DNA from 2 places in the Bradyrhizobium sp. CCBAU 11357 genome. Region 1 is predicted to be linked to the other one. Evidence: predicted binding sites of a transcription regulator. Region 1 holds the regulator's gene; the other holds the start of a gene.
The links. The regulator PhoB, encoded in region 1, activates phosphate uptake and scavenging genes when phosphate is short. The targets are predictions, from matches to a motif close to TGTCATNNANCTGTCAT.
Positions count from the first base shown of each region.

Region 2: the regulator PhoB is predicted to act here: its motif matches at 3,741-3,757, upstream of ugpB (sn-glycerol-3-phosphate ABC transporter substrate-binding protein UgpB).

Region 1 is NZ_LBJW01000095.1:85,543-90,773, forward strand. It holds gene pstA (phosphate ABC transporter permease PstA) at 1-459, shown strand, start outside; gene pstB (phosphate ABC transporter ATP-binding protein PstB) at 456-1,277, shown strand; gene phoU (phosphate signaling complex protein PhoU) at 1,289-2,005, shown strand; gene phoB (phosphate regulon transcriptional regulator PhoB) at 2,020-2,727, shown strand; gene XI05_RS14575 (GcrA family cell cycle regulator) at 2,990-3,502, opposite strand; gene XI05_RS14580 (aspartate aminotransferase family protein) at 3,962-5,170, shown strand; gene argF (ornithine carbamoyltransferase) at 5,170-5,231, shown strand, end outside.
Region 2 is NZ_LBJW01000112.1:234,526-239,756, forward strand. It holds gene XI05_RS35070 (sn-glycerol-3-phosphate import ATP-binding protein UgpC) at 1-586, opposite strand, end outside; gene ugpE (sn-glycerol-3-phosphate ABC transporter permease UgpE) at 593-1,441, opposite strand; gene ugpA (sn-glycerol-3-phosphate ABC transporter permease UgpA) at 1,441-2,322, opposite strand; gene ugpB (sn-glycerol-3-phosphate ABC transporter substrate-binding protein UgpB) at 2,371-3,687, opposite strand; gene XI05_RS35090 (CaiB/BaiF CoA transferase family protein) at 3,907-5,112, opposite strand.

The DNA of each region.
Region 1 (5,231 bases):
GTGGTGCCGATGCGCGGCTTCTCGGCCATCGCCGGTGCGCTGGCGCTCGCCGTGATCGTGATCCCGGTCGTGGTGCGAACCACCGAAGACATGCTGCTGCTGGTGCCGAACCCGCTGCGTGAAGCCGCCTCTGCGCTCGGCCTGCCGCGCTCGCTGGTGATCAAGCGCATCGCCTACCGCGCCGCGCGCTCCGGCCTGATCACCGGCGTGCTGCTCGCCACCGCCCGCGTCGCGGGCGAGACCGCACCGCTGTTGTTCACGGCGCTGTCGAACCAGTTCTTCAGCCTCGGCCTGAACAAGACGATGGCGAACCTACCCGTCACCATCAACAACTTCGTGCAGAGCCCCTACGAATATTGGAAGCAGCTCGCCTGGAGCGGTGCGCTGCTCATCACCCTGACCGTGCTTGCCCTGAACATTGGCGCGCGCATCATCGGCGCTGAGAGGACTGCAAAATGAGTGAAATGTCTGTTTCCGTCAGCGCGCCGACCGTTCATCCCGGCTCGCAGCCGCTGCCCGAGGCGCCCGCCAAGGTCACCGCGCGCAACCTGAATTTCTACTACGGTGAGCACCACGCGCTGAAGAACATCAATCTGGCGCTCGGCACCAATCGCGTCACGGCGTTCATCGGCCCGTCGGGCTGTGGCAAGTCGACCCTGCTGCGCATCTTCAACCGGATGTACGATCTCTATCCGGGCCAGCGCGCCACCGGTCAGCTGCTGCTCGACCACACCAACATCCTCGACCCCAAGCTCGACCTCAATCTGCTGCGCGCCCGGGTCGGCATGGTGTTCCAGAAGCCGACGCCGTTCCCGATGACGATCTACGAGAACATCGCCTTCGGCATTCGTCTGTACGAGAAGATCTCGAAGTCCGAGATGGACGGCCGCGTCGAGAAGGCGCTGCGCGGCGGCGCGCTGTGGAACGAGGTCAAGGACAAGCTCAATGCCTCCGGCCTGTCGCTCTCCGGCGGCCAGCAGCAGCGCCTCTGCATCGCCCGCACCGTCGCGGTGCGGCCCGAGGTGATCCTGTTCGACGAGCCCTGCTCGGCGCTCGACCCGATCTCGACCGCCAAGGTCGAGGAGCTGATCCAGGAATTGTCCGAGAACTACACGATCGCGATCGTCACCCACAACATGCAGCAGGCGGCGCGCGTCTCCGACAAGACCGCCTTCATGTATCTCGGCGAGCTGATCGAGTTCGACGACACCAGCAAGATCTTCACGTCGCCGAGCGATCGGCGCACGCAGGATTACATCACCGGCCGGTTCGGCTGAGGAGACGGAACATGGGTTCTGAACACACCGTAAAGGCCTTCGACAGCGACCTTCAGGAGCTCACCCGCTTGGTCGCCGAGATGGGCGGCATCGCCGAGCGCATGATCGTCGATTCCGTCGACGCGCTGATCCGCCGCGACGTGGCACTCGGCCAGCGCGTCGTCACCACCGACGCCGATCTCGACGCGCTGCAGAAGCGCATCGAGGAGCGCGCCGTGCTCACCATCGCCCGTCGCCAGCCGATGGCCGTCGACCTGCGCGAGATCGTCGGCGCCATGCGCGTTGCGACCGATCTCGAGCGCATCGGAGATCTCGCCAAGAACATGGGCAAGCGCGTCGCGGCGCTGGAGACGGATTTCCATCCGCTCAAGCTGTTCCGCGGCCTGGAGCACATGACCGACCTCGTGCAGCAGCAGGTCAAGAGCGTGCTCGACGCCTATGCCGCGCACGACCTGCCGGCGGCGATGGCGGTGTGGAAGGGCGACGAGGAAGTCGACGCCATCTGCACCTCGCTGTTCCGCGAGCTCCTCACCTATATGATGGAGGATCCGCGCAACATCTCGTTCTGCATCCACCTGATGTTCTGTGCCAAGAACATCGAGCGGATCGGCGACCACGCCACCAACATCGCCGAGACCGTGTTCTACATGATCGAGGGCCAGGCGATCACCGACAAGCGGCCGAAGGGCGACATGACGACCTTCGCCACGACGGTGCCGAATACCTAAGGAGCGACGACAACATGGGCGCACGCATTATGGTGGTAGAGGACGAGGAAGCTCTCACCGAGCTTCTCCGCTACAACCTCGAAGGCGACGGCTATGACGTCGAGACGGTGATGCGCGGCGACGACGCCGACACCCGCCTCAAGGAGCACATTCCCGATCTGATCGTGCTCGACTGGATGCTGCCGGGCCTGTCGGGCATCGAGCTGTGCCGGCGGCTTCGGACCCGTCCCGAGACCAAGCAGCTGCCGATCATCATGCTCACCGCGCGCGGCGAGGAGAGCGAGCGGGTACGGGGCCTCGCAACCGGCGCCGACGATTACATCGTCAAGCCATTCTCGGTGCCGGAGCTGCTTGCGCGCGTGAAGGGCTTGCTCAGGCGCGCCAGCCCCGAGCGGCTCGCCACCGTGCTCGCCTATGGCGACATCGAGCTCGATCGCGACAAGCGCCGCGTGGCGCGCTCGGGTCGGCCGATCGATCTCGGCCCGACCGAATATCGTCTGCTGGAGTTCTTCCTGGAGCATCCCGGCCGCGTGTTCTCGCGCGAGCAGCTGCTCGATAGCGTCTGGGGCCGCGACATCTATATCGATGAGCGCACCGTCGACGTCCATATCGGCCGCCTGCGCAAGCTGCTCAATCTCGGCCGCGAGCAGGACCCGATCCGCACCGTCCGCGGCGCCGGCTACGCGCTGGATGATCGCTTCGCGAAGGCCGAGCAGACGTAAGATTTGCGAGCTGTCGGTGTGGTGAGCTGCGGCTACACCCTCAACCGTCATCCCGGGGCGCGCGCAGCGCGAGCCCGGGATCCATAACCACAGGACGTGGTTTGGCGGGGACTCGCAATAACCATCTCGCGCAATCACCGCGCCCTGTGGTTATGGTCCCCGCCCCCCGTGCGCAATCGCGCACTAGGCGGGGATGACACCGAATAATTGGAGCCGTCATCGCGTGACGGCTGCCGTCCTGGCAATCAATGAAATCGCAAGCTCAGCGCGTGCTCGGCTTCGCCGGTGCCCGACGGCGGTCCGCTGCGGGCTGATAGGCCACGCGCGAATGCTGGGCGCAATAGGGCAGGCCCGAGAGCGCCTTGCCGCCGCAGAAGAAGAAATCCGGGCTCGAGGGATCGCCGACCGGCCAGTGGCAGGTCGCCTCGTTCAATTCCAGCAGCGACAGCCGCTGGCTCATCGGCACCACGTTGTCGTAGGTCACCGGCTCGGCTTCCACCTCGACCTCGAAGGCCTGCGCCAGCGCGGTGTTGCCGCGCGCAACGGGTCGCGTCACCCGCATCATGTGCTGCGCAGGCCGTGCCTTGCGCGGCCGCGGCGCTGCCGATGAAGGGCTCTTGGCGCGGCCGGACAGGCCGAGCCGGTGCACCTTGCCGATCACGGCATTGCGGGTCACATTGCCGAGCTCCGCCGCGATCTGGCTGGCCGAAAGTCCGGCCTCCCAGAGCTTCTTCAGCTGCTCGACGCGATCATCGGACCAGGTCAAAACCGTCATTGCACCCTTTCCCTCGCTGCGCGCCTGCCATCCTGGGGGCTTCGCCGCGAATGCCTAAAGCCTTGAAAACCCGTGCCGCCAGAATCCCTTAAGGCTCGCCGGGCGCGCTCAAGACGCCCGAACGTTTACGCCGGTACATGAGGACTTTTGGGATCAGAACTACTGCACGAGATGTCGTATCTGACAATCCAAACGCTACAATATGGCGTGACTCCCGCGCAAGAGTCCGCCGACTCGCTTCCACATGTTCCGTGGTGAAAAACCCGCAAAATCGGCACCGCAAGACTACGGAATCAGCGTTTCGCGAGGCTTTCCGGGCGGCATTGACACCCGTCTTGCCAAGCATAAGATAGTGCCACGTGCCGCCCTTAAAAGGCGGCACGTTTCGTTTTCCGGGGCCGGTCAATGGTGCGTTGCGCAATGCGTGCCTCACACCGTCCGCAACATTCAAGTGACGTCATGACTAACAGCGCCGCGCCGCATTTGCTCCCCGTTTTCGCCAGGGCCGACCTCGGTTTCGAGCGCGGCGAAGGCTGCTGGCTGATCGCGACCAATGGCGATCGCTATCTCGATTTCACCTCGGGCGTGGCGGTGAATGCGCTCGGCCACGTTCATCCCGCGCTGGTCAAGGCGTTGCAGGAGCAGGCGACGAAGCTCTGGCACATGTCGAACCTGTTCCAGAGCCCCGATGGCGAGAAGCTCGCAAGCCGCCTCTGCAATGAGAGCTTCGCGGACTTCGTGTTCTTCTGCAATTCCGGCGCCGAGGCGCTGGAAGGTGTGGTCAAGCTCGTCCGCCACCATCACTTTTCCAAGGGCCATCCGGAGCGTTATCGCATCATCACCTTCGAAGGCGCCTTCCACGGCCGCACGCTGGCGACGCTCGCCGCCACCGGGTCCGCGAAATATCTCGAGGGCTTCGGTCCGCCGATGGACGGCTTCGATCAGGTGCCGCACGGCGACCTCGACGCCGTGAAGAAGGCGATCGGCCCGCACACCGCCGGCATTCTCATCGAGCCGATCCAGGGAGAGGGTGGCGTTCGTGCCGCACCTCCGGCCTTCCTGAAGGCGCTGCGCGAGCTCTGCAACGAGCGCGGACTGTTGCTCGCCTTCGACGAGGTGCAGACCGGCATGGGCCGCACCGGCGAGCTCTTTGCCTACAAGCGCACCGGCGTCACACCGGACGTGATGTCGCTCGCCAAGGCGCTCGGCGGCGGCTTCCCGATCGGCGCGGTGCTGGCGACCGCCGATGCGGCCGCCGGCATGGGGCCCGGCTCGCACGGCTCCACCTTCGGCGGCAATCCGCTCGCGATCTCGGCTGCCAACGCCGTGCTCGACGTGATGCTCAAGCCCGGCTTCTTCGACCACGTGCAGAAGATGTCGCTGCTGCTCAAGCAGAAGCTCGCCTCCGTGATCGATCGTCACCCCGATGTCGTCAGCGAGGTGCGGGGCGAGGGCCTCCTGATCGGCATCAAGGCCGTGGTGCCCTCGGGCGATCTCGTCGCGGCGCTGCGCGCCGAAAAGCTGCTCACCGTCGGGGCCGGCGACAATGTCGTGCGCTTCCTGCCGCCCTTGATCGTCACCGAAGCGGAGATCGAGGACAGCGTCGGCCGGCTCGAACGCGCCTGCACGGCGATCTCCTCCAGTCAGACCAAGCGGGCGGCAAGCTGATGAGCACGACGCCCAACAAAGCTCCAAAGCACTTCCTGGACATCAACGAGCTGCCGCTGTC
Region 2 (5,231 bases), on a different contig from region 1:
GCTGGTCATGGGTGACGTAGATCGACGTCGTGTTGAGGCGGCGCTGCAATTTGCGGATCTCGACGCGCATCGCGATGCGCAGTTTTGCGTCGAGGTTGGAGAGCGGCTCGTCGAACAAAAACACCTTCGGCTGGCGCACGATGGCGCGGCCCATGGCGACGCGCTGGCGCTGGCCGCCGGAGAGCTGGCGCGGCTTGCGCTCCAGCATGGCGGAGAGCTCGAGCACGCGCGCGGCTTCCTCGACGCGGGTCTTGATCTCGGCCTCGGCCATGCCGCGGTTGCGCAGGCCATAGGCCATGTTGTTGTAGACGCTCATATGCGGATAGAGCGCATAGTTCTGGAACACCATCGCGATGTCGCGGTCGGCGGGTTCGATCTGGTTGACGATGCGGCCGCCGATGTCGATCTCGCCGCCGGTGACCGTCTCCAGCCCCGCGACCATGCGCAGCAGCGTGGACTTGCCGCAGCCGCTTGGTCCGACCAGCACGCAGAATTGGCCGTCGCCGACATCGACGTCGACGCCCTTGATGGCCTCGAAGCCGCCGGGATAGGTCTTGCGGACGCTGCGCAGGGTGACGTTGGCCATAAGTCTCTACTTCTCCGTCTCGACCAGGCCGCGCACGAACAATTTCTGCATGGCGACGACGACGAACACCGGCGGCAGCATGGCCAGCACGGCGGTTGCCATCACGATCGGCCATTCGGTCAGCGCGTCGGTGGTGGTGATCATCTTGCGGATGCCGATCTGGATGGTCTGCATGTCGTCGCGCGTGGTGATCAAGAGCGGCCAGAGATATTGATTCCAGCCGAGGATGAACAGGATCACGAACAGCGCCGCCATGTTGGTGCGCGACAGCGGCAAGAGCGTATCCCAGAAGAAGCGGAAGGGGCCGGCGCCGTCGATGCGCGAGGCTTCCAACAGCTCGTCCGGCACGGTCATGAAGAACTGGCGGAACAGCAGCGTCGCGGTGGCCGATGCGATCAGCGGCAGCGACAGGCCGGCATAGCTGTCGAGCATGTGCAGGTCGGCGACGATCTTGTAGGTCGGATAGATGCGGACCTCGACCGGCAGCATCAACGTGATGAAGATGAGCCAGAAGATCGGCATCCGGAACGGGAAGCGGAAGTACACGATCGCATAGGCCGAGATGATCGAGATCGCGATCTTGCCGACCGCGATCAAGAGCGCCATCACCAGCGAGTTCAGCATCATGTTGCCGACCGGCTCGCGCGTCGAGCCGCTCGTGCCGACGAAGATGGTCTTGTAGTAGGTCTCGAAGAAATGACCGCCGGGCAGCAGCGACATCTGCCCGTTGGCGATCACCGCGTTGTCCTGGGTCGACGCCATGAAGGCGAGATAGACCGGGAAGGCGACGATCGCGATCCCGATCCAGAGGATGATATGGGCAATGTAGCGCCGGAAGCCTTCTTCCTCGACCATCAGTAGGTCACCTTGCGTTCGACGAAGCGGAACTGGATGCCCGTCAGCACGATCACCATGATCATCAGGATCACGGATTGCGCCGCGGAGCTGCCGAGGTTTCCGCCGAGCAGGCCGTCGGTATAGACCTTGTAGACCAGCGTCTCCGTCGACTTGCCCGGACCGCCGCGCGTCATGGTGTCGATGATGCCGAACGTGTCGAAGAAGGCGTAGACGATGTTGACGACCAGGAGGAAGAAGATGGTCGGTGACAGCAGCGGGAAGGTCACGGTCCAGAACCGGCGCATCGGGCGCGCGCCGTCGATCGCGGCGGCCTCGAGCACGCTTCTAGGGATGCTCTGCAGGCCGGCGAGGAAGAACAGGAAGTTGTAGGAGATCTGCTTCCAGGCGGCGGCTAGGATGATCAGCGATGCGGCCTGGTCGCCGTCGAGCAGCGGATTCCAGTCGATGCCCAGCGTCCGCAGGTACCGCGAGAGCACGCCGAGCGAGGGATGCAGCATGAAGATCCAGAGCACGCCGACGACGGGCGGCGCCACCGCATAGGGCCAGATCAGCAGCGTGCGGTAGAGCATCACACCGCGCAGCGGCTTGTCCGCCATCACGGCGAGCAGCAGCGCGAACGACAGCGACGACACCGCGATCGCGAACGAGAAGAAGAAGGTGCGCAGGATCGCCTCGAAATAGGCGCGCTCCCTGAACAGCTCGAGATAATTGTCGAACCAGACGAAGCTGGTCGACAGGCCGAAGGCGTCCTGGAGCAGGAAGGACTGGATCACAGCCTGCAAGGCCGGCCAGTAGAAGAAAATCAGGACGATCGCGAGCTGCGGCGCAACCAGCGCATAGGGCAACAGCTTCGACTGGAAAATGGCTTGCTTTTGCATGATGCCCCAGAGAAGCGGCAGGCCGGTGACGGCCTGCCGCTGGTCGCCTTACTTCACGGCGGTCTTTTCGAACTGGCGCAGCATGGTGTTGCCGCGCTCGACGGCGGCGTCCAGCGCCTGCTTGGCGGTCTTCTTCCCCGCCAGCGCCTGCTCGATCTCCTCCGCCCAGACGTCACGGAGCTGCACCATGTTGCCGAGGCGCAGGCCGCGCGAATTCTCGGTCGGCTCCTTGTTGGTCAGCTCGAGCAGCGGCGTCTCGAGATAGGGCTGGTCCTTGTAGAAGCCCTCGGCCTTGGCCTTCTCATAGGCCGCCTTGGTGATCGGCAGATAGCCGGAGGCCTTGTGGATGTAGACCTGGCGATCGGTGTCCGAGAGGAAGGTCAGGAACTTCGCGACGCCCTTGTAGTCGTCCGCCGGCTTGCCGCCCATCACCCAGAGCGAGGCGCCGCCGATGATCGAGTTCTGCGGCGCGCCCTTGGCGTCCGGATAATAGGGCATCGGCACCGCGGTGAAGGCGAACTTGGCCTGCGCCTTGACGTTGCCGAAGAACGCCGACGAGGTCAGGTAGAGCGGGCATTCGCCCGACGTGAAGCGGCCTTCGCCGGTATTGGTGCGACCAGCATAGTCGTAGGTCTTGTCCTTCTGAAGCTCGACCAGGTTCTCGAGATGCTTGACCTGGAGCGGCCCGTTGAAGGAGAGCACGGTGTCGAAGCCGTCGAGGCCGTTGGCCTTGGTCGACAGCGGCACGTTGTGCCAGGCGGACAGCTGCTCGAGATTGACCCAGGTGACCCAGGAGTTGGAGAAGCCGCAGGTGGCATGGCCGGCCGCCTTCAGCTTCTTGGCGGCGTCGAACACGTCAGGCCAGGTCTTCGGGATCTCGACATTGGCCTTCTTCAGCTCGTCGAGGTTGACCCACATCACGGTCGAAGACGAGTTGAAGGGGAAGGACAGCATCTCGCCCTTCGAGGTCGAGTAGTAGCCGGTGATCGCGGGCAGATAGGCCTTCGGATCGAACTTCTCGCCGGTCTCGGCCATCAGCTTGTAGACCGGCTTCACGGCGCCGGTCGCGGCCATCATGGTGGCGGTGCCGACCTCGAACACCTGCATGATGTGCGGCGCGTTGCCGGCGCGGAACGCGGCGATGCCGGCGTTCATCGTATCGGCGTAGTTGCCCTTGTAGGTCGGGATCACCTTGTAGTCGCTCTGCGTGGCGTTGAAGTCGTTGGCGAGCTTGACGATGACGTCGTTGTTGGCGCCGGTCATCGCGTGCCACCACTGGATTTCGGTCACGGCAAGTGCCGGCGAGGCGCCGAGACCAACCGTGAGCGCGACAGCCGCAGCCGCGCCAAAATGTCGAAGAGCCATCAAGAAAACCTCCCTTGCCCGTCACTAAGAAGCGCTTGCGCTAGCAGCGCCATATGACGTTCACATGACTGTGTAAGCGGGAGAAACGAAAGCAGCAAGCGCCGCCAAATGGGAAGTCGTCAAATAGGCGAACACGGAGCGGTCAGCCAACGCCATTCGCGCTGCACATGCGTGCGCGCGCCGCAGTGCGGCATTGGATGATGTGAAGAGGTGAGGCCCCTAGCGTTTCCGCTCGGGACCGCAGACCGTGCCTTTTTCGACCATCGCGTCGATCTCGGCCTTGGAGTAGCCGAACTCGCCCAGCACCTCGGCCGCGTGCTGGCTGAATTTCGGCGGCACGCGGCGCAGGCTGGGCTTGCTGCGGTCGAGCCGGATCGGCGAGGCGACGCCCTTGTACCAGTCCTTCTCGATGATATCGCCACGCGCGATCGTGTGCGGGTTGGTCAGCGCCTGGTCGATCTTCTGCACGGGGCCAGCGGGCAAGCCGGCCGCGAGCAGGCGATTACACAGCGGCTCGGCCTCGTGCTGGCTGAACACGGCGGCCAGCTCGGCGCGCAGCGCCTCGCGATTGGCGATGCGGTCCTTGTTGCGGGCAAAGCGCGGATCAGTGCCGAGCTCGGGCTTGCCGATCTCCTTGGCGAGCTTGCGGAAGGTGCCGTCATTGCCGACGCCGATGAAGATGTTGTCGGTCTTGGTCGGGAAGATCGCGTAAGGCACGAGGTTCGGATGCTCGTTGCCGGTGAGGCTCGGCGGCTTGCCATGCATGAAATAATTCGCGGTGTGCGGATGCATGATGGCAAGGCCGGTCTCGTACAACGTGGTCTCCAGGAACTGGCCCTTGCCCGAACGTTGCCGCTCCGACAGCGCCATCAGGATGCCGATCGCCGCATAAAGTCCGGTGGTGATGTCGACCAGCGGCACGCCGATCCGCATCGGCCCGCTCTCGGGCGAGCCGGTCGCCGCGATCATGCCGGTCATGGCCTGGATGATGGCGTCATAGCCTGGGTTGCCGCCGCGCGGGCCGTCAGCGCCGAAGCCGCAGATCCGGCAATGCACGAGGCGCGGAAGTTTCTTGCCGAGGACGTCGTTGCCGATGCCCCATTTCTCCAGCGTGCCCGGCTTGAAATTCTCGATCAGGACGTCGGCCGTTTCCAGCATCTTCAGCAGCACGACACGCCCGCCTTCGGAGGCGAGGTCGAGGCCGATCGAGCGCTTGTTGCGGTTGATGCCGACGAAATAGGCCGCATCCTCCTCGTGGAACGGAGGGCCCCATTCGCGCACCTCGTCGCCCGCGGGCGGCTCGACCTTGATCACGTCGGCGCCGTGGTCGGCGAGGATCTGGGTGCAGTAGGGACCGCCGAGCACACGCGTGAGATCGATGACGCGCAGTCCGCTCATGGCACCCGTTGCGGCTACAGAACTCATGCCTTCGCTTCTCCTGTGTCGACGTTCGAGCACAGGACTAGCGAGGTTTGTTTGCGCCAGCAATGGGCCCTCGCGTAGGGCCGCATGCGTGGCCGCCAGCCATGCCGCGGCGTGGCAAA